Regions from separate parts of the Paenibacillus sp. HJGM_3 genome, predicted to be linked through region 3. Evidence: riboswitches for the same ligand, from Rfam matches in the RefSeq annotation. Region 3 holds a riboswitch; each other region holds the start of a gene.
The links. Region 3 has a riboswitch for cyclic di-GMP ahead of ACI5FR_RS17530 (S-layer homology domain-containing protein). Riboswitches for the same ligand answer to the same signal wherever they lie in the genome.
Positions count from the first base shown of each region.

Region 1 (8,089 bases), on a different contig from region 3:
CTGAAGGCGGGTGCCGGGAAGATCGCGTTCCCGCAAGTCCAACAGACTTTCCTGCTGCTGCTGGTCAAAGTCATCGAGACCGTGCGCGATCTTCATCTGGATATGCGCGAAATCATGCCCGAGGAGCGGGCTCAGCTGCTGGCGGCATTCCTCCAAAAGGACGACTGGCGCAGCATGACGTCCTGGTTCGAGACGTTAATCAGCGCTACGGCGGCCTACATTGGACGCGCGTTCCAGGTGAAGAAAAATACGCATGTCGAGCATGCCAAGCGGCTGATCGCCACCGAGCCTGTGTCAACGGTATCTCTCACTTCTATAGCCGATAGGCTGAATCTGAATCCGGCCTACTTGAGCCGCATTTTCAAAGAGCACACCGGCGTTACGTTCACCGACTATGTCACCCAGGCCCGAGTCAGCCGCAGCAAGGAGCTGCTGCTTCAGACGGAGCTCAAGATCCAGGATATCAGCGAGCAGCTCGGGTATGCGAAGGTGAACCATTTCATCAAGCTGTTCAAGGATATGAACGGAATTACGCCCGGCGAGTTCAGGAAGCAGCACTATTGAAGTTTGGACTCTTCTCCGTTTACCTGAATTACGTTTTGTTGACATGGTCATAAAATCGGCGCGCCATGTCATGATCCGGGCATTTCCTTCCGAGCACGGACCCTTCAAGATGAGAGGTGCAAGCCTACTATCGACTAGGAGTGATTCGTTTGAAGCAGCGCAAGGGGGAAGCATGGAAAAACGCAGGGAAGTGGATGGCGGTGGTCACGCTGGCCGCGACGGTGCTGAGCGGCTGCAGCGGCGGTGGGGACCAAGCGTCCCCGACGGGCAATCCGTCTCCGGCGGCGACGGGGCCGTATGCCAAGCATCTGGACATCTCGTGGATCGGTCACAATCAGATCGGCAAAATCAATGACGCGGTGAATAACCCGGTCAAAAAGCTGATCGAAGACAAGTTCAACGTGACGATCACGATGGTGCCGCTCGACGTCCATAACAAGGAGCAGGTGAACCTGTACTTCGCCGACGGCAAAACCGCGGACCACATCCGGATCAACGTCGACTCCACTTTCCTGATGGAGCAAGGGCTCGTCCGGGAAATTCCCGAGGATAAGCTGCGCAAGCTGATGCCGGACTGGATGAAGAGCATCGAGAGCATGGTGGATCCCAAGATCGTCTCTTCCACGATGAAATTCAAAGGCAAATTGTATGCGGTGCCGTTTCTGAACTATGCGGCCATGCAACCGTGGGTGATGGGCGTCCGCAAAGATTGGCTCGACGCGGTCGGCATCAATAAATTGCCGGAAACGCTCGAGGAGTATCACGAGATGCTGAAGCGCTTTACGTTCAACGACCCGGACCGCAACGGCAAGCGGGATACGTACGGCGGCCATGGGCTTCAGCTCTACCTGCGGGGCGCCTTCGGGCTCGGTTCGGGCAACGCGTTCTATGCCGATTCGAACGGCAAGGTTTTTTCCAGCGTCTTGACCGACGGGTACAAGCAATATTTGAAAACGATGCGGGCCTGGTACGACGAAGGGCTGATCGACCCCGAATCGATCACGGATCAACGGCCCCAGCAGCGCGCCAAATGGGCGGACGGCAAGTTCGGCGTGCTCGCCGACCATCCTTGGTGGTACGCCTCGACGACGGCAGGCAATGTGACCAAGATGCTGACGGACAAAAACCCTAACGCCAAGATCGACTTCCTGAAGCCGTTCGCCGGTCCGACCGGGGACAAAGGAGCGGGCGGTACCGCTTTTCCGGCTATGCAGCGGGGCTTCTTCTTCGGCACGAAGACGAGCGACGAGAAGATGGAGCGGATCATGGCGATCAAGAACTTCATGGCCGCCGACGACAATTTCTACATTCGGGCGTATTTCGGTGAAGAAGGCAAAGGCTACACGAAGGATAAGGACGGGGTTATCCAGATCACGCCGGAATACTTGTCCCTCGACAAAATCACCCAGGAAGGAATCGGTCAATATTTTGCCCTCCGTCCGGACACATGGGAGTTTTACAAGAAAAACAACGTGCTGAAGATCGATCTTCCGGCTTATGATGTGGCGATGAGCAGCCCTAAGAAGTACAACGACGTCAACTTTATGATTAATTCCACCAATGAAGCGCTTTTGAAGAACGGCACTGCCGTCACGACGGTCGTCACCGAATTCGAGACGAACGCGACCGTCGGCAAACTGGACATCGACAAGGAATGGGAAGCATACAAGAAAAAATATCTCGATGCCGGCGGCCAAGCGATCCTGGACAACTATCAGAAGCTGTACGACGAAGCGAATAAAAAATAACCGGGGAGGGGAACGGGATGAGCGACCAAGCGGCCGGCCTGTCGCCGGCTCTGACCCGGGAAGCTCTGGGCAAGCGACGCGGCAGGTGGCGCCAATACGGCTTTTACTATCTCATGCTGGCTCCGGCGCTCCTCGGATTCCTGGTGTTTCACTATTTTCCGATGTACGGCGTTATCATGGCATTCAAAAACTATCGCTTTATCGACGGAATCTGGGGCAGCCCCTGGATCGGCCTGGACAACTTCAACCAGCTGTTCGGGGACATGTTCTTCTGGCGCATCCTGCGCAATACGCTCATCATCAGCGGCTTGCACATCTTGTTCGGATTTCCGGCGCCGATCCTTCTAGCATTGCTGTTCAACGAACTCGCGAACGGCAGCTTCAAGCGCGTCGTCCAGACGATCTCCTATTTGCCCCACTTCATGTCCTGGGTTATTTTGTCCGGGATTATGATCGAGCTGCTGTCCCCATCGAGAGGGGCGCTTAATTACGTCATTACGCTGTTCGGAGGCGAGCCCATTCATTTCCTGGCCAACCCGGACACGTTCGTCGGAGTGCTCGTCGTCAGCCATTTGTGGCAAAGTGTCGGCTGGGGCAGCATCATCTATCTGGCGGCGATCGCCGGCATCAACCAGGACCAGTACGAATCCGCGACGATTGACGGAGCGAACCGCTTCCATCAAATCCGCTACATTACGCTGCCTTCCCTGGTTCCGGTCATGACCGTCCTGTTCATCCTGAACGTCGGGGGCGTCATGAATGCCGGCTTCGACCAAATTTTCAATCTTTACAATCCGGCCGTGTACAGTGTAGCGGATATTATCGACACATATGTATACCGCATCGGGCTCATTGATACGAAATACGGGTTCTCCACGGCTGTGGGCTTGTTCAAGAATGTGGTCGCGCTCGTGCTGGTCGTCGGGACGAACTACATCGTCAAACGCTTTAACGAATACGGAATTTGGTGAGGGGGACGGCCAAGTGAATACTTATAGGTCCAAGAGCTTGCTAAGCCGATCGTTCGATTGGTTCAACATCGGGCTGATGGTCGTGTTGTCCCTCCTGTTCCTCTATCCGTTCTGGAACCTGATTATGCTGTCCATGACCGCGCCGGCTTACGTCGACAAGCTGGGCCTCCGGCTGTGGGCGGACGGGATCAATCTGGCCTCATATAAGCAGCTGTTCAGCAGCGACATTATCTACATCGCCTATCGCAATACGATCCTCCGCACAGTCCTGGGGGCCGGACTTACGGTCATCGTCACGATGTGCGCGGCATACTCGCTCTCACGCCGAGATTTGCCGTTCCGTAATGCGATTACTTTGTTCATGCTGTTCACGATTGTTTTCAACGGCGGACTGATCCCCACCTACTTGAACATCCGCCACTTGGGGCTGCTGAATTCCATGTGGGCGCTCATCCTGCCTACGCTGGCCAATGCTTGGTATATCATTTTGGCCCGTAATTTTCTCATGGGCTTCCCGAAGGAGCTCGAGGACTCGGCGCTCATCGACGGCGCGAACCCGGTGCAGGTCGCTTTCCGCATCATCTTCCCGCTCTCGATGCCGATTATTGCCGTAATCGCCTTATGGTCGGGCGTCTCCCACTGGAATGCCTGGTTCGATGCGATGATCTATTTGCGGGAGAAAAGCGATTTCGTGCTGCAGCTGCTCGTGCAGAAAATTTTCCAGCAGGACCGGATCGACACGACGAGTACGGGCATATACATCCAGATCACGACCGAAGTGACGAATCAGTCGGTCAAGGCCGCGACGATCATTGCCGCGATTACGCCGATTATCGCCGTGTATCCGTTTCTTCAGAAGTATTTTGCCAAAGGGGTTATGATCGGGTCGCTGAAAGGATGAGATGGGTTTAAATCAGGTTGATTTAGAGGTTAAAGGAGGACTTGCAATGGCCGTCATTAAAACGATTAAACATGTAGAGATTTACAAGGATGAGCATTATAACACGTTTCCGACCATCATACGGTTGAACGACGGATCTTACCGGATCGGCTTCCGGCAAGCGCCCGATCGCCGCACGGCCTATGACGGAGCGATCACGCACGTAGACGCTTCCTCGAAGGCCGTCACGATCCGTTCGACGGACGGTCTGGACTGGGATACGGACGCGACCATTATATGGGATGACTTCTTCCATGGCGTTCAGGATCCCAGCCTCAATGTGCTGAGAGACGGGACGATATTCGTCACCTATTTCACCTGGAAGGTGTACGAACGTGACGATGCTCCCGCAGAGATGAAGCCGGGTACTTGGCACCGAGTCATGGATCGCTGGATCGGCCGTATGGCGGGCTGCTATTCGATCCGTTCCGCAGATGGGGGACAGACTTGGGATACGCCAGAGTTGGTGGAGCTCGGGGATGTTGTCATCCGTGGGAATTCCGTGGAGCTGGAGGATGGAGCGATTCTGGCTCCGTTCTATGAGCGGGAGGGCGATACATTCAACGTGACGGTAGGGCGAACGGAGGACCGCGGACAGAGTTGGGAGCGTCTCGCCGTACTCCCCGGGTATGAAGGGCAATACCATTATCACGAGCCGAACCTGTTTCAGACGGAATCAGGCAAGCTGATCCTGTTCATCCGCAGCGTGAAGCTGAACAAGGAGCCGGGAGAAGAAAGGACGGCATCGCCGCTCTTCACGTCCGAGTCGCACGACGGGGGGCGGACGTGGAGCGAGGTCAAGATGTGGCCGATCTACTCGCCAAGTCCGTTCAATGCGCTGCGCCTGGCGGATGGACGGGTGCTGCTGAACTATGGGTATCGGCTGGAGCCGTATGGCATCCGAGCGCTCTTGCTCGATCCGGAGTGTACGAACATTGGCACGGCTCCGGAATATGTCATCCGGGACGACGGCTACGGAACCGATATCGGGTACACGAGCGCGGCGCAACTGCCGGACGGACGTGTGCTGATCACTTATTATTACTATCTCGAGGACGGAACCCGGTATATTGCAGGGTCAATTTGCGAGCTGGAGCGAGATGAGTCATAAGACCTATTTTTGACATTGTTCAAGACTTAGGCGAATAGACAAGCTGATGATGGGATTTCGTAAGAAAACAGTTATGATAAGCGATCATCGATTTTTGTGTCAAATATCACAATTTGGAATATTCTGATAAATTGGCTCTTGGAATCGATTTGCATTCGTGGTATAGTAAAAAAGAACTAATTTTCAATCCCCCGTTTTCGATAATGGCAAACTTGTCGAAAGGCAAGGACGCAAAGCCACAGGTCTAAGGTTCTTCCCGAACTATGACAGCTGGGTTGCCGAAGAAAAAACAGGATCCCTATGTTTTTTTGATGCATACCCAGCTGTTCCGATTGTGCTATCGGAATGGCTTTTTCGTTTTCAGGTGTTTGTGATGAAAGGAAGATCCTATGCTAAAACCGATCATTCGCTTGAAATGGCGCTCTAACCTTCCGTACGAACGAATGGAAGTGCTCATGATCCCGCTCGCAGTTTTCACATCGGCCAGCGCGATCGCAGCCGGACTCGACCGTGGCTTCCAGCTCGCCGTTTCGATTGCCTTTTCGCTCAGTCTTGCACTGCTCGTCCGCAATCGCTCCTCCAGGCTAAAATCGAATATGTTCGCCGGATTGGCTTTTGGACTTCTCTTCGTCTTCCTCCCGCAAGTAGATTTCTACTGTTTTCGGTTCATCCTGTATCCTTTGCTGCTCCTGTTCGCTCTGATCGAGCCGAATCCGCGTATCTCATTTGCGGCGGGACTTTTATCGTCCTTCTTTTTGCTCCGGTATCAAGGCCATTTGGAGAGCGAAGTGCTATGGTCGAATATGTTCGCCGTCCAATTGAATGCACTCGTCTATTCCTTGCTTGCTCACATCATCCGAAGGTTATTGAAGGAGCGCAACGAATACCGGCACTTGTCCATGATCGACTCGCTGACGGGGCTTCACTCCCTGCAACAGACGCTGTTGTTCGGGCAAAAGCTCCTTGACGTCGGGCGGCGGGTGAGAGTCTTATTGATCGACCTTGATCATTTCAAGCAAATTAACGATACATACGGCCATATGGTCGGCAATCAAGTGATCGTCCATTTCGCGGGAGCGCTGAAGAAGATGACCGAAGGCTTGAACGGGGTGGTGGGCCGGTTGGGGGGCGATGAGTTCGTGCTCGTCGTAGAAGATCACGCTCGCACCGAGGAGCTGCTGGACAAGATCGAAGGGCGACTGAACCAAAGCCGCTATATTCCCGAGCGCGGGGGCGACCCGCTCCTGTTTACTTTCTCCATCGGCGAGGCCGTCTCGACCGGACACACGAAGGATATGGAGCAGCTGATGCACCTGGCCGATCTGCATATGTACGAACGCAAGCTGCGCAACCGGGCACCGCTTACGCTGAATCAGTCCGAGCAATTGTTCGAGCACCATCCCGACCCGATCTGCACGTTCGACAGCCAGGGCACCCTGCTCGATATGAATCCGGCTGCAGAGGAGCTTCTCGGTTACAAGGCCGAAGAGATCAAGGAGCTCACGTTCAATTCGATTATATGTCCGACTGAGCAAGCGAAAGCGTTGGAGCATTATATGACCTATACGGTCAAAGGCAGTCCGATCGATTATGATGTGACGGTAATGACCGGCAACGGCAAACAAGTGCCGGTTCACGTGATGAATATCCCGATCATCGTGAATCACAAGATTGCCGGCTTCTACGCGCTGGCCAAGGACCAGAGTGGTATCAAGCTCGAGGAGGAGCGGCAGCGCGAGGCCGACAAGCTCGACGCCATGTCCCGCACGGCGGTCAAATTCACTGAGGAGCTACAGGGCCCGTTGAATGCCTTGTCCGAGGTAGTCGAGCTGCTAATGGAGCAGGATGCAGAACGGACGCCGCTCTATGGGGTTATGCGCCGCGAGTTGGAGCATCTGGCTCTCCTCCTGGAGGGCGGGACCCTCCCTACGAAGCCGATGGGTCCTCTCGAGCTGCACTCGCCGGCGACGCTCGTCGCACAAGTTGTCCGCCTGCTCGAGCCCAAGGCGTTCATAGCCGACGTTCACTGGGAGATCCGGTCGGATACGGATATGCGGGACATCCTCTGCGATGCGTCCCGGATTAAGCTGACGCTTCTGCACTTGATGACGAACGCTCTGGAGGCGACCCCGCCCGGCGGATGCGTCTTCATCGATCTGGTGCAGGAGATGGACGCGGTCGTCATCCGCATTCGCGATCAGGGCGGTCCGCTGGATGATGAGGCGCTCCGGCAAATCGGGGATCGTTTCTACACGACCAAACCATATGGGCTGGGGGTCGGGTTGTGGGTGTCGTCGCGGATCGTGCGGGACCATCAAGGCTCGCTGTATGTGTGCCATAATCCGGGCGAGGGCACTACCGTGCAGATCAAGCTTCAAGCACGGCAAGCACTATGAAAAAGCTCCTTTGCGGAGCTTTTTTTAGATCCGTCCTTGCTGTGGTACAATAAGACGAGTTTATTGGAAAATGGACATCAATCTGGCAAGTCCGGAGGTAGATGCATGAAAGTGTCCTCGCATGAGGTGAATGTACGTCAAGAAGAGAAGGCGGTCCTCGTCAGTCTCGTGCTGAAGAGTGACCGGCTGACGGAAGCGATGATCCAATATTCGCTGGAGGAGCTCGTCCGTCTCGCGGAGACGGCGGGCGTCGAAGTGCTCGATACGATGGTGCAGGCGAAGGACGCGGCAGATTCCCGGTGGTTGATCGGCAAAGGCAAGGTGGAAGAGCTGAAGCTGCTCCTGGACGGTCATGGTGC
Region 1 covers NZ_JBJGED010000002.1:344,261-352,349, reverse strand. The annotation lists gene ACI5FR_RS03875 (helix-turn-helix domain-containing protein) at 1-564, shown strand, start outside; gene ACI5FR_RS03870 (type 2 periplasmic-binding domain-containing protein) at 714-2,312, shown strand; gene ACI5FR_RS03865 (ABC transporter permease) at 2,330-3,283, shown strand; gene ACI5FR_RS03860 (carbohydrate ABC transporter permease) at 3,297-4,184, shown strand; gene ACI5FR_RS03855 (sialidase family protein) at 4,231-5,334, shown strand; cyclic di-GMP riboswitch class I at 5,530-5,617, shown strand; gene ACI5FR_RS03850 (diguanylate cyclase domain-containing protein) at 5,724-7,730, shown strand; gene hflX (GTPase HflX) at 7,836-8,089, shown strand, end outside.
Region 1: it holds a riboswitch for cyclic di-GMP, as region 3 does, so the genes downstream of both, ACI5FR_RS03850 (diguanylate cyclase domain-containing protein) here and ACI5FR_RS17530 (S-layer homology domain-containing protein) in region 3, are expected to answer to the same signal.

Region 2 (8,089 bases), on a different contig from region 3:
CGGAAGGGCGAGCTGCTGACGGGGGCGGGACCGTATGGCTATGTCGAGCTCATCCGCGACGTCCAGCTGTTCATGATCCGCTATCCGTTCGTGCAGCTGGAATGGATCGGCCGCAGCGTCATGGGGCGGCCGATCCCGGTCGTCCGCCTTGGGATCGGGCCGTACGAGGTGCACGCCAATGGCGCGTTCCATGCGAACGAGTGGATCACCACCCCGCTCCTGATGCGATTCATGGAGCAGCTGTCGGAGGCGGTCTCTCGCGGAAGCGGACTGGGGAAGATGGATCCGCGGGAGGTCCGAAGCTTGTACAGCGACGTCACGCTATGGGTCGTGCCTATGGTGAACCCGGACGGCGTCGAGCTCGTCCACGGCGGGATATGGCCGGACCACCCTTACGGCTCGCGGCTCTTGGAATGGAATCGGGGAAGCTGGAACTTCACCGGCTGGAAGGCCAATATCCGCGGGGTCGACCTGAACGACCAATTCCCCGCGTTCTGGGAAGAGGAACGGGACCGGCGCACGGCAGGCGCACCCGGACCGGGGCCGCGCGACTATACGGGCATCGCGCCGCTCACTGAGCCGGAGGCGCAGGCGATGGCGCAGTTCACCCGCTACCGGGACTTCCGGCTGGCTCTTGCTTTTCACACTCAGGGAGAAGAGATATACTGGAACTATCGCGGGCTGGAGCCGTCCGCCTCGGCCGGTATCGCCGAACGGCTCGGCCTGGCGAGCGGCTACAAGCCTGTCAAGCTGTCCGGCAGCGACGCCGGCTACAAGGACTGGTTCATCCTGCAATACCGCCGTCCGGCGTTCACGGTTGAACTGGGACAAGGCGTCAATCCGCTGCCGCTCGAGCAGTTCCCGGACATCTATGCGCGGATGGAGCCGCTCCTGCTGGAAGCGATGCGGGCGGCGAGGGAACTGACAGGTGATCGATAACTGGAATGTGTAGGGAGGACATATGTCAAACTGGTGGAAGAGGGGGCTGTCAGCAGGCAGATCGGCCCTCATCGTGTTGGCCGGCGTACTGCTGCTTTATTTTGGCGTCCCGGCGACATCTTATGCTTGCGCCTGCAACGGCATGCCGTCCGCGGCACGACTGCTTATGATCGCCGTATTCGTAGGCGCCGGGATTATACTGACGGTCTTTGTGGTTATAGTAATCCTAATCGGCCGCAAAAACCGCAAAACGAAATAACCGGGCCGGAAGAAAAGCCGCGCTTCCGGCCAGAGCGATCGAAGCCTGGAGGAAGGCGCGGCGTGCGAGGAGGAGATTCGCTTGAATAAATGGCTGTCGCTGAGACATTGGTCGCATGTCATTCGCAGGGTGGTGCGGCTCTTGGCGTCGCCCCGAATCCCGGTACGCGAAAAGCTGCTGTTCCTGATCCCGGTCGTCGTCTACTGGGTGATGCCGGACGCGCTGCCCTTCCTGCCGATCGACGACATCGCCGTGACGATGCTGCTCATGGGCTGGTTCTCCGGCCGGATGGAGTCGAAGTACGACATGTCCGACCGTTAATACTCCCCGCTTGGCAGGCGGATCCATCGCCTCAGGTAGCCTTGGTCCATAAGCGCCTTGATAAGAATGATCAGGATCGGCGACAGGATGAGGCCGGCTACCCCGAAGAGCGAGAGGGAGATCATCATGAACGACAGCATCGTGAAGGCGGATACGCCGAGGGAGTCGCCTGTAATCTTCGGCTCCATGATTTGGCGCACGAGGATGACGACGACGAGTACGACAGTGATCCAGATCGCCAGCGTCGTGTCTCCGACAATGAACAGGTAGATGATCCATGGAATGAACACCGTCGACACTCCGAGCAGCGGGAGCACGTCGAAGAACGCAGCCAGGAGCGAGATGGACAGTACGTTTTTGACGCCGAGCAGGAGCAGCGCGATGAAGATGATGACGAAAGTCAGCGTGATGAGCTTGAGCTGCGCCTTCAAGTAGGTGACGATTCCCTTCAATACGTTCTCCTTCAGGAAGAAGAAGGCGTTCTTGAACGTGCGGGGCGTTTTCTCAGTTGCGAGCCGCTTCCAAGTCTCGATCTCGATGCTTAGGAAATAGGCGAGAATAATCCCGATGGAGAAGTTCACCATAAAGCTGGAGAACGTCGTCAGCTGCGAGAATATCCATCCCAGGAACTTGGCGGCGAGCTCGGCGCCCCGGGTCGTAATCGTGCCTGCGTATGATTTGGTCTTCTCCACGACGTCCTCCGGCAGTGCCTCCATCTTGGATTGCCAATAGGCGGCATTATTCACGATCTGATCCTGGAGAATCCGGGCGTATTCCGGAATTTTCTGCGAGAGCGAGTAGATCTGTGCGGCGAAGATCGCACCCAGCCCGATGAAGACGGCCAAAATAATGAGGATGAACAGCATCGTGGAGATGGCGGTGGCGATCGACTTTTTCATCCCGCGGCGGTTCAGGAACTTGGCCAGCGGTTCGATGATCATGAAGATGACGAAGGCCATGAAGATCGGGGTCGCGATTCGATACATGTAGCTGAACGCCAGCATGAACAGGTACACGGTTAGAACCATGAGTCCGATATCGAAGATCGTTTTGTAGTATTTTTTGTAGAAAGAAAGCATCGGTTCACCTCACTGTCATTCGCCCGGAAGAAGGGTCTCCCACTATTTTACATGGTACAAACCGCAAGAGCAACGAACCGACCATTAGACGATGCGCGGAAAACATGATATGATTTTGATGATCCATGGGACAAGGAGTGACGAGCATGAACTGCAAAATAACGCGCAGCGCGGCCAAGGTACTAGAAAAGGAATTGGCTCTGGAAGAAAATAAAGGCTTGAAGGTCAGAGTGAAAGTGGAGTTCACGCATAACGGACTTGTCCAGTATGCCTTGGGATTGGACGAGCAGGACGAGAATGATGTGGTCGTGATGACCGATAAAGGCATTGAAGTGCTGCTGGAGAAAAACGACGACACGCTTGACGGCGTCAAAATCGACTACTTGTACGTCCCGAATGAAGGGTTCTTCATCACCAACCCAAGCAAGACGGGCTCCCGGGTGTAGAGCTACGGGCACGGTTGTCGGATCAGTGAAAGGAATGCCAGACGATGGCCAACGATATCCGGATTTGTGACAAATGCAGGCATATGAAGGTGAAAACGACGCTGGCCAAGCTGGACAAGCTGGCCCCCGGCACCGAGGTGAAGGTGGGGTGCAAGTCCTACTGCGGACCTTGCTCGCGGGCGGCGTTCATCTTCATCAATGGCCGGTATATTACCGCGCCGACGGAAGACGAAGCGATCGAAAAAGCACGGAAATACATCAAAGCTTGATGAACGAAAAGAAGAGCAGCTTTTCCGTCATGGAAAGGATGCTCTTCTCTTACTTTCGGGTTCCATCGCTCAGCGATTGCCCTTGCGCTTCCGTCCCTTGACGGCCCGGTTGGCGGCGGAAGCGCTGGGGGCACGCTCCGGACGCGGCCGCGGGCGCTGTCTCGATTGCTTCACCTTCCGGAACAGGAATAGCCCGTTCAATACACCCGCGAGCCCGATCACGACCAGCATAAGCTGGAGCGAAAGCGAGTCCGGATGCCGCAGGAAGGCGTAGAGGGATATACCGGCGAACAAGAGCGCCAGAGCGAGCTCCAGGATGGCCAAATGCCGGAGCAGTCTGTGATTCGGGATCATGCCGCACCTCGTAGGGGGAGCTCCGGCCGCAGCCGGGGTTGTTCTCTCATCATAGCATATAGGCGGAGGCTTCTCCTACTTTCCTGCTAGAAGGGGTGGCGGACGTCCTCATAGGATGGATGGCCGGGAGGGAGAAACACACAGAAGTTTTGCGCCAATCGGGCATCTGTCCAATCCATGTTCGCCCTTTCTTCATACTGTGGTTAATGTGGTGCAGCCACTAACGATGGGTTACGAGAGAGAAGCAAGAACTAGGGATAGGCATGAGGCGCTGGTTGCGGACCTGGAAGGTCGTCCGCAGGGGGTGTCTTCCCCCGCAGAAAACCGGGTTATTACAACCCGGTTTTCCGTTTCTTCCCACCGTGTGTCTCAGGAATGCAATAGAGTTGCAAGAAAAATAGGAAAAAAGAACGATGCTTTCATAGAGATGATCCTTTATGCTTGGGTAAGCATCTATAGAAAATCGACAAACTTCGAACAATCTCGAACCGGCAAACCTGGCGAAAGCCAGCGTCGCAAAGCTACAGGGGCTACTGCCAGTACTTGGGCAACGCCAGCCAGCTACCGAAAGAGGGTTGAAGTTTTTTATTTTCATACCTCCATCGGACCGATCAGTTTCCAAATCACAGCTAAGGAGAGGATAACCCGTGAACGGCACTTCATTCGCGGCGGAGCAAGGATTTTATTTCAAAGTGGGCGGCGATTTCTTCGGCATGTACCAGACGTCCGAAGGCCCGAAGCTGTTTTTCAACAGAGACAAGTACAAACTAAGCGACAACTGCTGGGATGTAGAGCTCGTCATCGGTCGCGACAACAGCCTGTTCACGTTTTATTGGAAGGGCGAGGTCAAGATCTCGTTCCGATGTCCCGGGCATTATGCCAAGTTCTTAACATGGTTCCACCTGCTGCTGGGCAAGACGAATCCGCAATGGGCTTAATTGCGCGACGGGCGTTCGTCCGCTGCATACATAGCGCCGACTATTTGCCAGGCATGGCAAAGGGGGCGCTTTTTTGTTTAGGCTTGGACTTGGCACTCGCGATCTTTCGCACGCCTCTATTTTGCTATACAATGAAGGAAGATCATGGAGTTCGGCGGTTTGGGCAGAATGGCTAATACGGATCTTGAGAAGGAGCGGATCGCGGTGGGGGTCATGAGCAAATGGAGGAAGAAGTCGTTTGGTAAAAAGCTGGCGGCCTTGCATAGTTGGAACGCCTGGCTGGTGCTGCTGCTTGCGGTGACCGGGATCGTGCTGTTCATCCCGTCGTTGCGCGGGGTGTTGGGCGAGGGGCGCGTATGGACGAAGCACATCCATATTTGGTTGGGAGTAGCTTCCACCATCGTCGTCGTGCTGTATCTCCCGCGCATGGTTCGCCACATTCGCCAGCTGAAGGGGAAGCCGGAGCAGCAATGGAACTTGGGTATCGTACTCGTCCTGCTCGTCGGTTGGATCGTGTCCGGGATCGTGCTGTGGCAGTTCAAGCGGCTGCCGCCCCTGTGGAGCAACGCCGCGCTCGGCGCCCACGACTTGTTCACGTGGGTCGGGGTACCGTACGCGCTGTACCATTCCGTCTCCCGCAGCCGCTGGCTGAAGATGAAGCGCCCGGGAGCCGTGCTTCAGCGCGATGCGGAGATCGAGAGGGCGCGCGAAGGTTCGGGCCCCGGGAGGGGGGACATTGCCGCGGCGGCCACAGGGAGGACATGGACCGCCACGCCACGCTCCGTAACCGATCGGGTGCGGGACGTCTTGTACACCCGCAGATCGTTCATCCGCTGGGGGTTCGCCGGCCTCTTGGTCGTGCTGGTGGGACCTAAGTTCGTGCGATGGCTGTTCGGCAGCGGAGGCGGGACCGTCAATCTGGCCGACCTCGAGCCTCAGTGGAACGGCAATCAGATGGTGCCGGACCCGCAGCCGCTCCCGGATTCAATCGTGCCGGTGGGCGGCGGGAGCAAGGGCGAGTACCGCATTTATACCGTCACTCCGCTCCCGACATTCACGTCAGAGAACTGGTATTTCAAGATTACCGGGCTGGTCGACCGGCCGCAGGAATGGAACTGGAGCCAGTTCATCGAGCTCGGCCGAACGGTGCAAGTGAGCGACTTCCACTGCGTGACCGGCTGGTCGGTGTATAAGAATACATGGGAAGGCATCAAACTGACGAAGCTGCTGGAGATGGCCGGCGTCAAGCCCTCGGCCAAGTACGTCAAGTTCTACTCCGGCGACGGCGTCTACACCGATGCGTTGACACTCGCGCAGGCGTCGTTGGACGACGTGATGGTCGCGGTCTTGCTCGACGGCAAGCCGATCCCGCGGGAGCTCGGCGGACCGGTACGGCTCATCGTGCCGAAGATGTACGCCTACAAGTCGGTCAAGTGGCTGGAGCATATCGAGCTCATCGCCGAAGACCATATCGGCTACTGGGAAGTGCGCGGGTACGACGTCGATGCGTGGGTCCCCGGGCTGAAGCCCAAGCAGAGCAATTTGTAATACGCCAATCGTATATAAAGGAGTCGCACTAAAACATGACAGCCAGATGGAGCATAGACGAACCGTTCTACATTCACGATACGAGCGAGCGTACCTTAGTGGGCGACGTCCTTTATCCGTTCGCCTACGATGAGCTCATGTGCCGCCGTGTGGGAGAGGGAGCCGCTCCGCTCGTCCATGTGTGGCGGCATGAGAAGGCGCTCGTGCTCGGCTTGCGGGACCGCCGCTTGCCGATGGCCGAGCTCGGCATGAGCTGGCTCAGCTCCCAAGGGTACCAGGTAGGCGTCCGCAGCTCCGGGGGAGCGGCGGTTCCGCTCGACCCCGGCGTGATCAACATCTCGCTCATTCTGCCTGTCGGGGAAGGCAAACCGGACTTTCGCGCCGGGTTCGCGGAGATGCGCGATCTGATCGCCGAGACGCTGCAGCGGTTCGGCGTCGACATTCAGACCGGCGAGGTGAAGGGCTCTTACTGTCCCGGCGACTTCGATCTGTCGATCGACGGCCGGAAATTCTGCGGCATCTCCCAGCGCCGGCAAAACAAAGCGTATGCCGTCCAAGCGTTCGTCGTCGTGGAAGGTCACGCCGAACGCCGCGCCCAGATGGTGCGGATGTTCTACGAGATGGCTACGGGCGAAGAGAACAATGAGCGGGACGGCTGGCTGGAGCCGCAAGACGGAGCGGCAGCGGCGGTGGGGGTAGAGCCAGACAGCGAGCGTGAAGCAGAGGAGAGCAGCAGGGGCGCGTTGCTGTCTTACCCGATCATCCGTCCGGGGACGATGGGCAGCCTAGTCAGTTTGGCCGGCGGGAAGGGCATTACGATGCGGACTTTCACGCTGGCGCTCCGTCAGACGCTCCAGCAGCGGGGAGGGCGGCTGGAGCGTCATTCGGCGCTGCCGAGCATGGACGAGCTGCAGCGGAAGGCCGCGGAGCTGAAACAGCGGTATGGCGGGTAATGGGTAACGGGTAAGGTGTAGTGGGTAGAAGAAAACAGTTATTTGGGAGTGCCGTTCTTTCCTTTCGGGGAAGGGGCGGCATTTCTGTTGATGGTAACCGCGGTGCGGGGACGATAATGAATCAGTTTGATCAATTGGTCCTGCATGTAAGAGGGCGGAACCTTAAACCCGCTCTCGATCCAATGGAACACGAGACCGAGCAGGGCATGGATCGTGTAGACGGCCATCAGCTCCTGATCGATCTCGCTGTTCGTATATTCCAGATCCTCCATGGCGATTTGCTTCAAAGCCACCAGCATGCGTTCCCGGACATTCGGAAGGACGTCGCTCTTGAATAGAATTTGATACACAGCCGCATGCTGATAAAAATGCTCAAAGATGAGAATGGAATTGGCCCCCAGCTCGTCAATATGGAAAATCTCCACATTCTCATAAGGGGCCCGATACGAACGCAGCATGTCCTCGATCAGCTCCGAGATGATGTCGTCGAGCAGAGCTTTTTTGCTGTCGTAATGCGAGTAGAACGTGCCGCGGTTGTAATTGGCGCGCTCCACGATTTCGGTAATGGAGATCGACCCGAAGTCTTGTTCCGTCATTAGCTCCAATAATGAAGCTCGGAGCGCTTCTTTGCTGCGCACGACGCGCCGGTCCGATTTTTTGTCCGCTGCCGCCATTTCCACCATTCCCTACATTTGTTATTGAACAAAAGGACTCCGAATGTACGTTACCTTACAAAACGAACTTTTTTACTGATTGTGCGCCTTATTCGATTTTTATTATACTCGAATCAACAGGTGTTAAGAAATATACATCTGTTGAAAAAAACAGTCTTTGGGAAATACAAATAGATAGGGAGGATGGCAACATGAGATTGGCTGGGAAAGTGGCGGTAGTCACAGGTGCGGCTTCCGGGATGGGCAAGGCGATAGCGGAATTGTTCGCGGCGGAAGGCGCGAAGGTGGTCGTCTCCGATCTTCGAGTCG
Region 2 covers NZ_JBJGED010000019.1:96,491-104,579, forward strand. The annotation lists gene ACI5FR_RS20475 (M14 family metallopeptidase) at 1-939, shown strand, start outside; gene ACI5FR_RS20480 (hypothetical protein) at 962-1,198, shown strand; gene ACI5FR_RS20485 (hypothetical protein) at 1,280-1,519, shown strand; gene ytvI (sporulation integral membrane protein YtvI) at 1,516-2,598, opposite strand; gene ACI5FR_RS20495 (iron-sulfur cluster assembly accessory protein) at 2,745-3,044, shown strand; gene ACI5FR_RS20500 (YuzB family protein) at 3,089-3,313, shown strand; gene ACI5FR_RS20505 (hypothetical protein) at 3,383-3,667, opposite strand; cyclic di-GMP riboswitch class I at 4,148-4,236, shown strand; gene ACI5FR_RS20510 (hypothetical protein) at 4,315-4,605, shown strand; gene ACI5FR_RS20515 (molybdopterin-dependent oxidoreductase) at 4,774-6,153, shown strand; gene ACI5FR_RS20520 (lipoate--protein ligase family protein) at 6,189-7,106, shown strand; gene ACI5FR_RS20525 (TetR/AcrR family transcriptional regulator) at 7,145-7,780, opposite strand; gene ACI5FR_RS20530 (SDR family oxidoreductase) at 7,972-8,089, shown strand, end outside.
Region 2: it holds a riboswitch for cyclic di-GMP, as region 3 does, so the genes downstream of both, ACI5FR_RS20510 (hypothetical protein) here and ACI5FR_RS17530 (S-layer homology domain-containing protein) in region 3, are expected to answer to the same signal.

Region 3 (8,089 bases):
AGCGTAACTTGCTCCGCGATCGGCTCCAGCATCAGAGACCAGTCAACCGCAGAATCGCCGCCTCCGCTGACCAGCACTTTTTGACCCTTGAACCGGTTCAGATCGCTGACAAAATAATGAAGGTTCTTCTTCTCGAACGAAGCCGCTTCCGGCAATTCCAGCTTCCGGGGCTCGAAGGCGCCTACACCGGCCGTGATGATGACCGATTTGCAGCTATGCGTGCGCTTGTCCGTGACGACCTCGAAGTTCCGCTCGTCCTTTTTGATCACTTGCACCACTTTCTCTTCCAGATGAATCCCGATGCCGCTGAACAGCTTCATCTGCTCGCGCAGTCGGTCGACCAGCTCTTGCGCCGTTACTTTGGGAAAACCCGCCACGTCGTATATATATTTCTCGGGATAGAGCGCGGACAATTGCCCACCCAATTGCGGCATGCTTTCAATGATTTTCACAGAAGCCTGACGCATACCTGCATAGAATGCGGCAAACATGCCCGCAGGACCGCCCCCGATCACTACGATATCGGTCTGATCCTGAGTTTGATCTTGATTCGACACGCCAAACTACACCTCCGTCAACATTAAGCAATCCCTACTATTATAATCTCCATCCTAGGGGAATGGAAACCCCTTTGTAACAAGTTACGACAATTTTTGGACAAATTATGGCTTGCCATTTAGGCTCCATTCGAGATATGATTGCAGTTGAAATCAAACTGTTCATTCTTGAAAAAACGTGTCAAAATCAGGTTATGAAGACGTCGAGAAACGTTTAGAATAAGGAACATACGGTCTCTCTTGTACCCGCTTGTGTAATTTTTCACAATGAATGCAGGAGAACCGAAAAAGAGAGACAACTACTACGGATACGGAAATGGAAGGGATCCAAAATGAGTACAGTGCCAAGAATCGTCATATTGGGAGCCGGCTATGGTGGAGTGCTGACTGCACTGCGGTTGCAGAAGGAACTGAATTACAACGAAGCCAACGTCACGCTGGTCAATAAGCACGATTACCACTACATTACGACGCATCTGCACATGCCCGCAGCCGGGACGGACAATCCCGAGAACGCGCGTGTCAGCATCTCTAAGCTGATCGACGAATTCAAGATCGATTTTGTGAAGTCGACGGTCGTCCAGATTAAGCCGCAAGAGAGAAAGGTTGTCTTGGAGGATGGCACGCTGTCGTACGATTACTTGGTGATCGGGCTGGGCGGCGAATCGGAGACGTTCGGTATTCCGGGGCTGTCCGAATACGCGATGAATATCCGCAGCATTAACAGCGTTCGCTTGATCCGCGAGCATATCGAATACCAATTCGCCAAGTTCAAGCGCGAGCCGGATCGCAAAGATTATTTGACGTTCGTCGTAGGCGGGGCCGGGTTCACCGGCATCGAATTCATCGGCGAGCTGGCGGACCGCATTCCAGAGCTGTGCAAGGAATTCGACGTCGATCCCGCGCTTGTCAAGATCTACAATATTGAAGCGGCCCCAACCGCGTTGCCCGGCTTCGATCCGGAGCTGGTCGAATATGCGATGCAGGTGCTCACCAATAAAGGCGTTACGTTCAAAATAGCCACGGCGATCAAGGAATGCACGCCGGATGGCGTCCTGCTCGCTGACGGCGAAGTGATCAAGGCTTCGACGGTCATCTGGACTGGCGGCATCCGCGGCAACCGGCTCGTCGAGCAAGCCGGATTCGAAGCGATGCGCGGCCGTGTGAAGGTAGACGCGTATCTGCGCGCGCCGGGCCACGAGAATGTGTTCATCATCGGCGACTGCTCCCTGATCTTCAATGATCAAGGCCGCCCATTCCCGCCAACGGCCCAAATCGCCATGCAGCAAGGCATCGCCACCGCTAGCAACCTGGTCGCTGCGATCCGCAACCAGCCGCTCAAGGAGTTCAAGCCTTCGATCAAAGGCACCGTGGCTTCCCTCGGCAAGGGCGAAGCGATCGGTGTCGTCGGCAGCCGCAAGCTGAAGGGCGGTACCGCGGCGATCATGAAGAAACTCATCGACATGCGCTACCTGTACACCATCGGCGGCATTCCGCTCGTGCTGCGCAAAGGCAAGTTCTGATGGAAGTTCCTGCGCCTAACCGAGAGTAGGAGGCGAATGCCGTGAGACATTGCAGCGTGCAGGTTCGCGGATTATTGACCCGAGAAGAGCTCGACCGCTACAACGCCTTGATGGAGGTAGGGTCGTTCCTCGAGAGTCAAACCCGATACGATCTGTCTTACACCGTGCAAAAGGAAGTCGACCTTCTCATCCAACCCGCCATCGAACGGCTGAAGGAAAAGGGCCGGGAGCGGGATCGGGCGACGGCGGAATATTTGAGCCGCTTGCAGGCCGGTCAGTCGGATGAGGACGATGATGAGGACGACGATACGAAGTAAGGTAATACCCAACAATAAAATGGCTAAGAAGCTCTGGTCGCTTATAGATAGCGGCTGGGGCTTTTTTTTGTTTTTTAGCAGAATGTGTCGAATTTCACAGAAACTTTGCGTAAGTTATGGCAATATGTAGTAGATTACACTTCTTTTGAACTATTAGATACATGTTTGTTAATGATTCCGAAGACGCAAAACCAAGTCTATGAATAAAGGCAAACTCGTACGAAAGTCGGGGGCGCAAAGCCACGGGTCTACCATCGGTCACACATTTCCGATCACGATAGCCGGGTTGCTCTTAGGAGCTTGGTTTTTTGCTGTCCAAAAACGATCGGAAAGAGGAGAGAGAAGGATGCAACAAACCAAACAAGGGCTGCAGCGAATAGGAAGGGTCATCCTTCTAACGATGTTGGCGGTAATCGGGTTGATCGCCTTAGAGCACTCAGGGTCATTGATGAAAGCCATGAGTCACATCTCATGGGAGGATAGCCGGGTTGCTCTTTAGAGCTTGATTTTTTATTTTGCAAAGAAAAAAGGAGTGTTATGGATATGAGCATCAAGCATTTGAGACAATTATTTTCAAAAAGAAAGATAGCTGCTGGACTATTAGGGGTGTTGTTATGGATCCTTCTACCGCTACCGGGCACCAATGCCGCCGTAAGCTTCTCCAACCAGGATATGACAACCCCTACCCCGGTTGCTGGGTCGGACATTGGCATATCAGGAAGTTACATGATTTACGGTGATGACGATGCGGATGGAAGAACACAGTTATTCGTAAGAGATTTAATAACGAATACCGTTACCGCTATTACCTATTCAAACCAAGCCAAGCGTAATCCGTCCATTGGCGGATCGCTCGTTGTGTGGGAGCAGTTTGCCGGTGGCATGTTTTGGGATATCTACGGTTACGACATCTCAACAGGCGATACTCGAAAGCTGAACGCGATCTCAGGGGCCTACTCCTCTCCGAGAACGGATGGCCAGCATGTCGTATGGTATAATCCGCTCAATCTCGGGATGTTCCTGTATGATAGTGTCTCCCAACAGGCACAAGCGATCGGCAAGGGCAGAAATCCTGTTGTTGCGAAAGGCAAGGTTGTTTTTGTGAATTCTCACAACGAAGGGCTAAGCCTTTTTACTATTGCAACCGGGCAGACGGAGAAAGTAGTTGATTTACAAAGTGACAACTCTACCGGCTGGCTCAATTTCAACGGCTCCTTTGCGGTGTGGAGACATAACGTAGGATATCAACATAAATACGTAATGATGGACATTAACAATCTAGCGGATGGTCCGAGAGACTTAATGCCGTTAAAACCAAACACGGTCGAATACATGGGTATTCAAATCAGTGACACATATGCCGCTTGGATAGAAGATCAGAACGGGCTGCCTGCCATTAAGGGTGCTTACCTTCCCAAAGCGGAAACCTTTCAAATTGCCCCGGGCTCGAGTGACAATATGCTGTACTCTCTTGTGGGTGGTAGCGCAGTTATTCGGGGGCCGGGAGATACACTTTTATATCGAACTATTGTGCGCACCGAGACTACAGATAATCCTGGTTCTGGATCTCTCAATGATGTACCTGGGCATTCTACGAAGGTCCAGAGAATGGTTGGAGCAGACGGTGGGGAATTGGAAACAGCAGACAAAGAGGTCAATCTGGTTATAAATAAAGGGACCTACACGAAGGAGACACTCGTTACTGTTGAACCAGGTGATGACGCAGTCAAGAGTGGTTCGTTTCAGCCACAAATGAAGCAAGTCAGCTCGATTTGGAAGCTTTCCTTTGAGCAAGGGAATCAGCTGCTTGCACTGTCCATTCGTTTTGATGCCTCGAAGCTGCTTCCGCAAAAAATAATGAAGCTGGGCATCTACCGATGGGATGAAACAACAGGAGCTTGGGTGTACGAAGGTGGGAAAGTACAGGTAGATGCTAAGCAAGTCTCCATGGATGTTCATAAACCTGGCGTATACGCTCTCATCCTATATGATGTAAGCTTCCAAGATATTCAGGGTCACTGGGCGCAGAACGCGATCGAAATCCTTGCTTCCCGCTGGGTTGTGAATGGTATGACGGATGAGCTATTTGCGCCAGAATCCACACTAACCCGGGCACAGTTCGCCAAGATGCTGGGTGGAGCCCTAGGGCTTAAGGAAATGAAGCCAAACTCATCTTCGTTCTTAGATGTGGATTCTTCCCACTGGAGCTATGGCTGGGTCGAAGCGGCCTATCAAGCGGGCCTGGTTCAAGGTGACGGGAGAAACTTTAATCCTGATGCCTCCATCACTCGTGAACAGATGATGGTTATGCTGGTGCGTGCGCTTAACCTAGAGAAAGAAGCCCAGCAGATCCTTGATACAGATATGATCTTGCCCTTTTCCGATAGGGGCGACATCAGTGAGTGGGCGAAGCCTTATGTGGCGATTGCCGCTCGACAAAAGCTGGTAGAAGGCGATTCACTCGGCATTCATCCCGTTGATTCTAGCAATCGGGCACAGGCCGCAACCGTTATGATGCGTCTTCTTATGCAGACGAATAAACTATAGGATAGGGGAAACGAATAGGCTATGAGAATCTTACATAAAAGTAGACAATGGCTCTCTTTTAAAAGGAAATCCCTTATTTCTTGCTTATTGATTATGGCAATGGTTTTATCAGGACTGCCCTTGTACCCAGGAGATCATATCGACAAAGCGCACGCTGCTACAGTACTAGAGGTTCAACCTCATGTGTTTAGTCCTGTTTATGGGGGACAGACCGATATCAAGTTCACCTATGATGATCCAGACAAAGGCCAGACCAGTCACTCTACAGCCATTAATGTTTGTGAGCCCAATGGAGTAACACCGGAAATGAAGCAACATATTGCAAGCGGAAGCTATCCGACAAGTCCAGTGGGGCAACCTCCTATTATCAACGTTGTTACGTGGAATGGATATACAGGCGGGTCTCCTATGGCGGAAGGTTCGTATAATTTATGCGTGACGCCAACCGATGCACCTACAGAAGATGAGGAAGGCAACGAAGTGTACTACGGACAAATAGGTTCTTTTGAAATCTTCAATCCGAACCCTCCAGCTCCCAAATACATGTCCTTGGAGCCGAACGTAGACCAGGTTACACACATAGTTAGCGGAATAGCGGAGTTGGCGAACCCGGATATCACGAACAATTCCGAAAACGTCGTTACCGTTGAAGTTGACTACTATTATGCCGATGAGAACGGCCAACTGGGAGCAAAGCTGGAGACCAAGACTTATACGACGCCAGTACTCGCTAGAGACAACAATACTGGCTATTGGGCAGAGCACCCGAATTTTTGGGAGGGGAAATCGGTAGATGCCGCTTACTTTAGCTCTTTCCCAGATAAAACGACCAAAACCCCGCAGGACATGACTGGAAAATGGTCTGTGGAATTGGAGCTTAACGCTTATCAAATTGCCTTTATTAAGGCCTACGTGACTCGCGGCTATGACGGAAAGAAATCCGTCCTCTCCGATGACATTAAGGTACTGCGATATTATGCTCCCGACTATGGCGTGCTTTGGGAAGCGCTGGCAGGCTATTACTACAAAGCCTATGAGATAAATGAGATGAATGCCAAAGTAAAGGAAATAGCGGAAACCAATCAAGTTGAGATAGAAACGTGTGTGGGTGAACAGCCGTGCCCGCAATACATTCAGAAAACTTGGAGCGTCCTTTTATTCGACCCCATACGCTCAGGTAATGTAGTAGATAATGCGAGTAACTATTTGTTAGAGAAGATTGCGTATAAATTCGGCAAGCCCATTCCGGTAAAAGGCGATCCGATCAACTTAGCAACGGGTGACTTTGCCTTCAGCCATACGAACATGAGCCTGCAAGCCATCATGCCGCTAGACTTTACGGCAACGTATCACAGCCGAGATACCTATGATGGAGCGCTAGGCGTCGGCTGGCACCATTCGTTTGAGTGGAAGCTGGAAAAGCGGGATCAGGAGATCATTTATGTCACATCTCCCGATGGAGCCAGTTATCCTTATGTGCCAAGCGACAATGGCAAATATATAACTCCTCTAGGTATGTATAATACGCTTGAGAAATTAAACGATGGTACCTACCGCATGGAAACTCCACAAAAATGGAGTTATATCTTCAGGGAAGATGGCCTGCTATACAGGATTACGGACACAAATGGAAATAAGATCGATTTTACCTATAAGGGAACTCTGTTAACGAACGTAAGTACTCTTGGTGCAAGCATGTCGATTACGTACGGGAATGCTAGCAAAATCCAACGGATTACCGATCATACGGGTCGGTATGTGGAGTATGAATACAATCAGGTTCGGCATGAGTTGAACGCGATTCGGCTCCCGGATTCGGCTACCATTCGCTTCACTTATGACGATCAGCACCGAATGACCGAGATTAATAACCCGAATCAAAGCTCAACTCTTCTCAATATTTACGACGATCAGGATCGCGTTATTAAGCAGCGAGATTTCTATGGAGCATGGACTGAGCTTACCTATGTACCGGAAGAGAAGAAAACCATTACCAAAGACGACAGGAACATTGTAACGGTATACGAATATAACAACAGATATCTGCAAACGGCAATTCATTATGCGGATGGCATAATAGAGCGGTTCACCTACGATGCTAACGATAACATGACTTCCAAGATCGACCGCAACGGGAACACATGGAGATATGAATACGACGAATCAGGCAACTTGCGCCACATCATCGATCCTTATGATTCTTTGACCGTTATCGAATATAACCATCTAAGCAAGCCCGAGACGATAACGGATGCGGTCGGAAACCAAACGATTATGAGCTATGACAGTAAAGGTAACCTGGATACAGTAACGAATGCGTTAGGAGAAGTAAGCCTTATTCAGCGGGATGGACAAGGCGTGCCAACCAGCATTACGAACCCAATGGGGGAACGCGTTTCGTTACAAAACGATTCCTATGGTTTTGCAGAGTGGATTATAGATGCACAAGGGAACAAGCAGCATCTGCAGCGCGACTCCCTTCACCGTGTCACTGACATGATCGATGCGCTCGGCCAAGTGAGCAAGGTGGAATACGATGCTCGTGACCGTGTGAAGGCCCGTGTTGACGCGCTTCTCCAGCGAGAGGAATTCCAATACGACCATGACAGCAATTTGACGTACCATAAAGATGCCACAGGTGCAGAGACCCGAATCAGCTACGAGTTTAACCGGGTTGCCACGATCACGGATGCGCTGGGCAAGACTACAAATTTGGAGTATGACAAGCTTGGCAACTTGACGAAACGAATCGCTGCGAACGGAGCGGAGACTGAATATGTTTACAATCATGTAAATCGTATGGAGACCATGATCGTCAAGGATAAGAATGAACAAGGTCAAGACATTACGATAGTGAGGGAATTCAGGTATGACGGTAATGGAAATCTGATCTGGACCAAAGATCCTAAGGGCGGCATTACGGAGATTCATTACGATAAGCGGAATTTGCCTGATCAGGTCAAGGATGCCTCCGGTGCTATAACCACCTATACTTATGATCACGTGGGCCGCTTAACCCGTGAAAGGAATGCATTAGGCTATGGCACTTCCTATGGGTATGATGCAGTAGGGCGTTTAATTAAAGTAACGGATGCGCTGAATTTCTCAACGACCCTTGAATACGATAAAGCCGGACGTGTAACCA
Region 3 covers NZ_JBJGED010000015.1:100,009-108,097, reverse strand. The annotation lists gene ACI5FR_RS17545 (NAD(P)/FAD-dependent oxidoreductase) at 1-557, opposite strand, end outside; gene ACI5FR_RS17540 (NAD(P)/FAD-dependent oxidoreductase) at 890-2,080, shown strand; gene ACI5FR_RS17535 (hypothetical protein) at 2,122-2,397, shown strand; cyclic di-GMP riboswitch class I at 2,596-2,691, shown strand; gene ACI5FR_RS17530 (S-layer homology domain-containing protein) at 2,941-4,944, shown strand; gene ACI5FR_RS17525 (DUF6531 domain-containing protein) at 4,966-8,089, shown strand, end outside.

Region 4 (8,089 bases), on a different contig from region 3:
CAAGCTGCCTGGAGCGGGTCGTTCGCTGAGTATATCGATATTGTCAAAGTCAATCCAGGAGTCGCCAAAACCGCGCATGCGCGCGTGTACGATATGATTGCCTGGCACGGGATCGCCGAAGAGAACGGGCATAAACGATACAGGTTTTTCGAGAATGAAATCTTCGGACTCGATCGCACCGTGGAGAAGCTGGTAGAAGAATACTTCCATTCGGCGGCGAGGCGGCTCGACGTGAAGAAGCGCATCCTGCTGCTCATGGGACCGGTCAGCGGAGGCAAATCGACGATCGTGACGATGCTGAAGCGCGGGATGGAACGATATAGCCGCACGCCGGAAGGGGCGGTATATGCGATCAAAGGCTGCCCGATGCACGAGGAGCCGCTGCACCTCGTCCCCACCGAGCTGAGAGCCGACGTAGAAAGGGAGCTCGGGGTCAAGATTGAAGGCAGCTTATGCCCCTCCTGCTCGATGAGGCTCAAAACCGAATATGACAGCCGGATCGAGGATGTGCAAGTGGAGCGTATTTTCCTGTCGGAGGAGGAGCGCGTCGGCATCGGGACATTCAGTCCGTCGGATCCGAAGTCGCAGGACATCGCCGACCTCACCGGCAGCATCGACTTCTCCACGATTACGGAATACGGCACCGAGTCCGATCCCCGGGCTTACCGGTTCGACGGAGAGCTGAACAAAGCGAATCGGGGCCTTATGGAATTCCAGGAAATGCTGAAGTGCGACGAGAAGTTCCTCTGGAACTTGCTGTCGCTGACGCAGGAGGGCAATTTCAAGGCAGGCCGGTTCGCACTCATCTCCGCCGATGAGCTCATTGTGGCCCACACGAATGAATCCGAATACAAATCGTTCATCGCCAACAAGAAGAACGAGGCGCTTCAATCGCGGATGATCGTCATGCAGATCCCGTACAACCTGAAGGTGTCGGAGGAGGAGAAAATTTACCGCAAGCTCATCCAGCAAAGCGACATGAAGCACATCCACATCGCACCGCATTCGCTCCGCGCGGCCGCGATCTTCTCCGTCCTGACCCGGCTCAAGGAATCGAAGAAGCAGGGGATGGACCTCGTTAAGAAAATGCGGCTGTACGACGGCGAAACCGTGGAGGGGTTCAAGGACGCGGACCTGAAGGAGATGCAGAACGAATACATCGAAGAAGGCATGACCGGCATCGATCCGCGCTACGTAATCAACCGCATCTCGAGCGCGCTCATCCGGCAAAACCTGGAGTTCATCAACGCCCTCGACGTGCTGCGCGCGCTCAAGGACGGCCTCGACCAACACCCTTCGATCACGAAGGAGGAGCGGGAGCGGTACTTGAACTACATCTCCGTGGCGCGCAAGGAATACGACGAGCTGGCGAAGAAGGAAGTGCAGAAGGCGTTCGTCTACTCGTACGAGGAGTCGGCGAAGACACTGTTCAACAACTACCTGGACAACATCGAAGCGTACTGCAATTGGCAAAAAATCAAAGACCCGCTGACCGGCGAGGAGATGGATCCGGATGAGCGGCTGATGCGGTCGATCGAGGAGCAGATCGGCGTCTCGGAGAACGCGAAGAAGGCGTTCCGCGAGGAGATCCTGATCCGGATGTCGAGCTACGCGCGTAAAGGCAGAAAGTTCGAGCACGGCAGCCACGAACGGCTGCGCGAGGCGATCGAGCGGAAGCTGTTCACCGATCTGAAGGACATCGTGAAGATCACGACATCCACGAAGACCCCGGACGAGAATCAGCTGAAGAAGATCAACGAGGTCATCAAGCGGCTGGTCGACGAGCACGGGTATACGACCGGTTCGGCCAACGAACTGCTGCGCTACGTGGGCAGCCTGTTGAACCGCTGAGCGGCCGAAGACGAGTAAAGCTTAAAGCGAAAAGCGTAAAGCCCGAAGTTCGCTCACATGGAGCGGGCTTCGGGCTTTAGTTCGCAGTGACGCTAGGAATTTGGGAATAAGAACAAACGCTGGACACCCCGACGGCTTGGAGCGAAAACGGTGCCTTACCTCGATCGCGGCTGTTTCGCTTTGGCCAGCTTAGGCAAATGCTTGATGCTGCGGATCATCTTGCTGCGGCACAGCGGGCATTCCGGCGATGGCGCCGTCGTCAATTCCTCGCGCACCCAGGCTTTGCAATCCCGGTTGCTGCAGCGATAGATCGGCATCGGCGTCAAGTCCGGTTTGGTTACTTCGGTTATCAAAGCGATCGTACCCTCCTGTAGTTGAACATTCCAAAGGGCACTTTATCAAATATGGCCTGGATTATCAAATGATAGAGTTTTCGGGCAAATGCGTCTATTTGGCTGCAGCAGCTCGTGCTCCTTAGGTGCTCGTTCCGTTATAGGCATCGATTATAGAATCGATAGTTATTATATATTTCACTTATAACGTTTCGTGCGTCAAACTGGTACTAAAAGGAGAGTGAGTTGCATGGAATGGAACCACGCACCGCAACCGACAGACTGGAATTCCACCTTGTACGACCGGCAGCTGGGCTTCGTCTCGGCCTACGGGATGGGGGCCGTGGACTGGCTGGCGCCGAGGCCGGGCGAGCATGTGCTCGACCTCGGCTGCGGCACGGGCGATCTGACGGCGCAGATCGCCGCGAAGGGAGCCGCCGCCGACGGCCTGGATGCCTCGGAGGCGATGATCCTGGAGGCCCGGCGCAAGTACCCGGGCCTGCACTTCGAGGTGGCGGACGCGCACGGCTTCCGCCCCGCCCGCACGTATGACGCCGTGTTCTCGAACGCGGCGCTGCATTGGATGACGCGGCCGGCAGCCGTCATCCGCGGGGTAGCCGCGGCGCTCCGGCCTGGCGGCCGGTTCGTCGGCGAGTTCGGCGCCCGCGGCAACGTCGAGCGCATCGTGCATGCGCTCGAGCAGGCCGTAGGGCGCCTCGGCATTGACGCCGCCGCGCGCAACCCCTGGTTCTTCCCCTCGGCAGGCGAATATGCGACGCTGTTGGAGGCCCAGGGGTTCACGGTCAGGCGGCTCGTCACGTTCGAGCGGCCCACGCCGCTGAACGACGGCGACCATGGGCTGCGCCACTGGCTCACCATGTTCGGAGGAGCCTATTGGAGCGGCCTCACAGCGGAGCAAGTCGAGGCCGTCATCGCCGACGTCGGGCAGGCGCTCCGAGCGGAATTGTTCGCGGACGGGGTGTGGACGGTGGACTACGTCAGGCTGCGGTTTGAAGCGGTGAAGCTGATGTAAGTAAAGCTGACAACAATTAGTGCTTTGGTCCTATTACGCCAAGGGGAGTAGTATGATACTATTTTCTCTGTTTGAGAGGTACGATAGTTCATTAGCATGATATGGCAAACCCGCACGAAAGGCGGGGACGCAAAGCCACGGGTCTACAGCGAATGCTATGACAGCCGGGTTGCCCAAGAGCGGATGGTAGACGCTGTCTTTAGGGCAGCGTCTTTTTTGTATTTATACGCATCGTTTGGTTGGTGAGGCAACGCGTCACTTTGTGGGAAACTTAGGGGGTGAAATAGTGGATGAAGTAAAGCAGTTGAAAACCGATCTCCATCGGCTGACGGTGGAATTGATCGGAGGCTGTGCTTACTGCTCGATGATTTCCTCGAACATTGAATTCAAAACGCCGATCTATTGCACCAAGTTCACCGGAGCGATGCACCCGACCTGTGTCGACGTGGCGACTTGCCTGTCATGCCAGGAATACAAGCGCGGAACGGCGGTATCGTGATGAAGTAGACGTTTTTCAGAATAGGGGCTGATCTCGGTGGTGTTGCAACCCGCCGGACAGCCCCTTCTCTCATTTCGCCCGGGTTGTCAAGTTGGCGTCCTTTTGGAATTGATTTATAATCAAGGAATACGCTTGTACGAGAGACCAAGGCCGGGAAGGGGCATGCAGGTGAGAGCAACATCTTACATACGATGGATTCCGGCCGTTTTGATCATGGCCGTCATTTTTTACTCCTCCTCCCAGCCGTATCACAAGCAAGATATGAGGCCGAGGCTGCACAAGCTGTTGCCCGAGAAGCAAATTGCCGAGCAGTTCTCGGGAGTCCGGTTCCAGTACGCCGGGGAGGTCGTCAGCATTCAGCACTTGGGCGTGCCGGGCTTCGTAGAATTTTTCATCCGCAAGGGAGCGCACTTGTTCATCTATATGGCGTTGGGGGCGGCGGTTGCGTACGCGTTGTACCGAATCCGCCGGAAGGCGGCGCTATTCGGACTCAGCGTTCTATTCTGCGCCCTGTATGCGGCCTCGGATGAATTCCATCAGAGCCTGACGGGCGACCGGACGCCGCTCGCGATCGACGTCGGCATCGATACCGCGGGGGCGGTCATCGGCGTGGGACTTTATTTGCTCTTCCGTATCATCGCTGCAAATTTCCGAATATCCCGATCCCATCCATAGATCAGGGACCGGCGGCGTACAGTCCCGGATCTTTTATTTGATTAGGGAACGGTATGCTATAATGAGGGCTATGCGCCACCACACTATCGATTGGAGGGGTTCGTATGATTTCGAACACATTCACCATTTTGAACAATGGAGTCGAGATGCCTCGGCTGGGCTTGGGTGTCTGGAAAGTGACCGACGACAAGGTGCTGATCGACGCGGTGCACGCGGCCGTGAAGGCCGGCTACCGCAGCATTGATACGGCGGCGATCTATGGCAACGAGGCGGCGGTCGGGGAAGCGATCCGCACTTGCGGCGTTGGCCGAGGCGAGCTGTTCGTCACGTCGAAGGTGTGGAACAGCGAACAAGGCTACGATTCCACGCTGCGGGCGTTCGAGACGAGCATGGACAAGCTGGGGCTCGAAGTGCTGGACCTGTATCTGATTCATTGGCCGGTTAAAGGCAAATATAAAGACACCTGGAGAGCGCTGGAAAAGCTGTATGCGGACGGACGGGTACGGGCAATCGGCGTAAGCAATTTCCATGTGCACCACCTGGAGGATTTGCTGCAGGACGCGAAGGTCGTTCCTGCCGTAGACCAGGTCGAGCTTCATCCGCGGCTCACCCAGCAGCCGCTGCGCGAGTATGCCCAAGCGAAGGGCATTCAGATCGAAGCTTGGAGCCCGCTGATGCAGGGCGGCGAGCTGCTCGACCATCCGCTGCTGGCGAAGATCGGAGCCGCGCATGGCAAATCGGCGGCCCAAGCCATCCTCCGCTGGGACATCCAGCATGGCCTTGTTACGATTCCGAAGTCCGTCACGCCTAGCCGGATCGAGGCGAACGCGGCGATCTTCGACTTCGAATTGACGCCTGAGGAGATGGCGTCCATCGACGCGCTGAACGAGAACCGCCGGGTCGGGGCCGATCCGGACAATTTCAATTTCTAATCGTCCCCTCTGGTGGCGAAGAGCAAAGACCGTCCGGATTCCGGACGGTCTTTTCGTGATGCGTGGCTTAGGTAGTCAATCTAGAAGGCATACCGCTTGAGGGCGGTATGGCCGGTCGGCAGTCCCCAAATTTTGCCGTCCACCGTGGCCATCCCCGTAATCCCGGTCAAGCCGGAGACGGGCAGCGAATGCGTGGCGACCTCGTAGACGAAGGGTGCATTGACTTCCCGGACTAGCATTCGCTATGATTTAGCTGCAAGAACGACTTTTGAACGAGCTATTCTTCTATATAATGCCTGTACATAGGAAGGTTGAGAGCGGCATGATTATGACCAAATTCAGCTTGCGCAATCCGATCGCCATCGTGATCCTGGTGCTGCTGGTCGCCTGCGGAGGTGTTTACTCGGCCACGAAATTCAAGCAGGAGTCGATGCCGGATATCGCCATCCCGTACTTATTCGTTACTGCGCTGTACCCGGGAGCGACGCCGCAAGAGGTGCAGAACGAAGTGGCGATTCCGCTCGAGCGGGCCCTTCGGCAAGTCGAAGGGGTTCAAGTGCTTGAATCGACGTCGGCCAGCAATGTGGCGACGGTGAACATGCAGTTCTCGTTCAGCGCCGATCTGCAGGAGAAGACGGCGAAGGTCGAGGAAGTGCTGAACGGCATGCAGCTGCCGCAAGGCGTGGAGAAGCCGGTTCTGAACAAAATCTCGTTCTCGAGCGGTCCCATGATGTACGCGTCGGTCACGGCGAACGCCGGAACGTCCTTGGACGAGCTGCAGACGTTCGTCCGGAAGCAGGTGCTCCCGGCGCTCGAAGGGGTCGACGGAGTGGGGAAGGTGCAGACGGCGGGGCTCGCGTCCGAGAACTTGTACATCCGCCTGAAGGCGGACAAGATGGCCGAGCGGGGCGTGTCGTTCCAGCAGATCGGCCAAGTGCTGCAGGCGGTCAACGTGACGCTGCCGGTCGGGACGGCAACGTTCAATCAAGTGAACGAGAATGTCGTCGTCACCGGTCGGGTGCACTCGCTGGACGAGCTGAAGCAGCTCGTCGTGTCGGCCGCGCCTCCGGTGCAGCTGCAGGATGTGGCCGACATCGTCCAGGGGACGACGGTGCCGGAGACGATCAGCCGCGTGCAGGGCGAGCCGAGTGTGGCGGTGAACATCGTCAAGAACGGCGACGCGAATGCGGTGGACGTCTCCGAGCGTGTGATGGAGAAGCTGAACGAGGTTGTGCAAGGGAACGACCGCGTCCGGCTCGACGTCATCTACGACTCCGCGGACGAGATCAAGAAGTCGGTCGAAGGGATGGCTCGGGAAGGGCTGCTCGGCGCGCTGTTCGCCTCGATTCTGATCCTGCTATTCCTGAGGAATGTTCGTGCGACGCTGATCGCGATCGTGTCGATCCCGCTGTCCATCGCGATGTCGATGACGCTCTTGCACTTCTTTACCGACGTGACGCTCAATATTATGACGCTGGGCGGCATGGCGGTCGCGGTTGGCCGCGTCGTGGACGACAGCATCGTTGTTATCGAGAACATCGTACGCCGTCTGCAAGCGGAGAAGGCGTCCAAGGAGCTGCTGCTCGACGCGACCCGGGAAGTCGCGGCGGCGATCACTTCCTCGACGCTGACGACCGTCGCTGTGTTCGCGCCGCTCGGGCTCGTGAGCGGGATCGTCGGCAAAGTGTTCGCACCGTTCGCGCTTACGGTCGTCTTCTCGCTGCTCTCGTCCCTACTCGTCGCCGTCACGGTCGTGCCGCTGCTCGCCTATCTCTTGATGCGCCGAACGAAGGTTAGTCACCGCGACCCGGAGACCCGGCTCAGCCGCTCGTACAAGCGGCTTCTTAAGTGGTCTTTGAACCACAAGACGGTCGTCGTCCTGCTGTCGCTCGTCGTGCTGGCCGGCTCGTTCTTCCTGGCACCGCTCGCCGGGACGACGTTCCTCCCGGAGCAGGAGCAGAAGTATGTGATGATGACGCTGACGATGCCGAAGGGGACCGACGTAAGGGCCGTCGATGAGAAGGTTCAAGGCATGGACCGCAAGCTTCGCGAGCTCGGCTCGGTTCGGCTGTCGCAGGTGACGTCCGGCAGCCCGAAGGGCGAGTTCGATCCGCTCACGTATACGGCCGGTGCCTCGAACAAAGCGACTTGGATTGTGGGCCTGGACCCGAGTACCGATGTGACGGCGTACATCCAGGACCGGAAGCGGGAGCTGGCCCCTCTGGCCGAGGGGGCAACGCTCGACATGCAGCAGCTGAGCGGCGGTCCGGGCGGGCAAGGCATTTATATCATCGTGACGGGGCCGTCCATGGATGCAATTCGCGAGGCGACGACCCGCATCACGGACGCCGCGAGGCAGGTCGAAGGTACCGACAGTGTGCGGAACACGCTGCTCGATGAGCTGAAGAGCGTGGAGATCAAGCTGCGGCCGGGCGACGCGCTGAAGTACGGGCTGACGACCGTGCAGGCCTGGAGTCTGCTGCGGCCGCTCTTGAATGAAGAGAAGGTCGGGAAGCTCGGCGACGGCAAGCGGACGAACGATATCTATCTCAGCGTGGAGGGCGTGGCAAAGCAGTCTCTGGAGGACATCGCGAAGCTGCCGCTCGCCTCCCCGCTCGGGATGATCGCGGTCCAGGACATCGCCGACGTGAAGGAAGTGAAGCAGCAGAGCGCGCTGCAGCTGCGCGACGGCGCGGAATACGCCACCGTCCTCGGCAACATCACCGACAAGAATGCCGGCAAGGTAAATGCGGACCTGCAGGAGAAG
Region 4 covers NZ_JBJGED010000050.1:7,459-15,547, reverse strand. The annotation lists gene ACI5FR_RS33020 (PrkA family serine protein kinase) at 1-1,851, shown strand, start outside; gene ACI5FR_RS33015 (cold-inducible protein YdjO-related protein) at 2,007-2,204, opposite strand; gene ACI5FR_RS33010 (class I SAM-dependent methyltransferase) at 2,434-3,216, shown strand; cyclic di-GMP riboswitch class I at 3,310-3,393, shown strand; gene ACI5FR_RS33005 (hypothetical protein) at 3,503-3,715, shown strand; gene ACI5FR_RS33000 (VanZ family protein) at 3,884-4,390, shown strand; gene ACI5FR_RS32995 (aldo/keto reductase) at 4,495-5,322, shown strand; gene ACI5FR_RS32990 (hypothetical protein) at 5,403-5,561, opposite strand; gene ACI5FR_RS32985 (efflux RND transporter permease subunit) at 5,645-8,089, shown strand, end outside.
Region 4: it holds a riboswitch for cyclic di-GMP, as region 3 does, so the genes downstream of both, ACI5FR_RS33005 (hypothetical protein) here and ACI5FR_RS17530 (S-layer homology domain-containing protein) in region 3, are expected to answer to the same signal.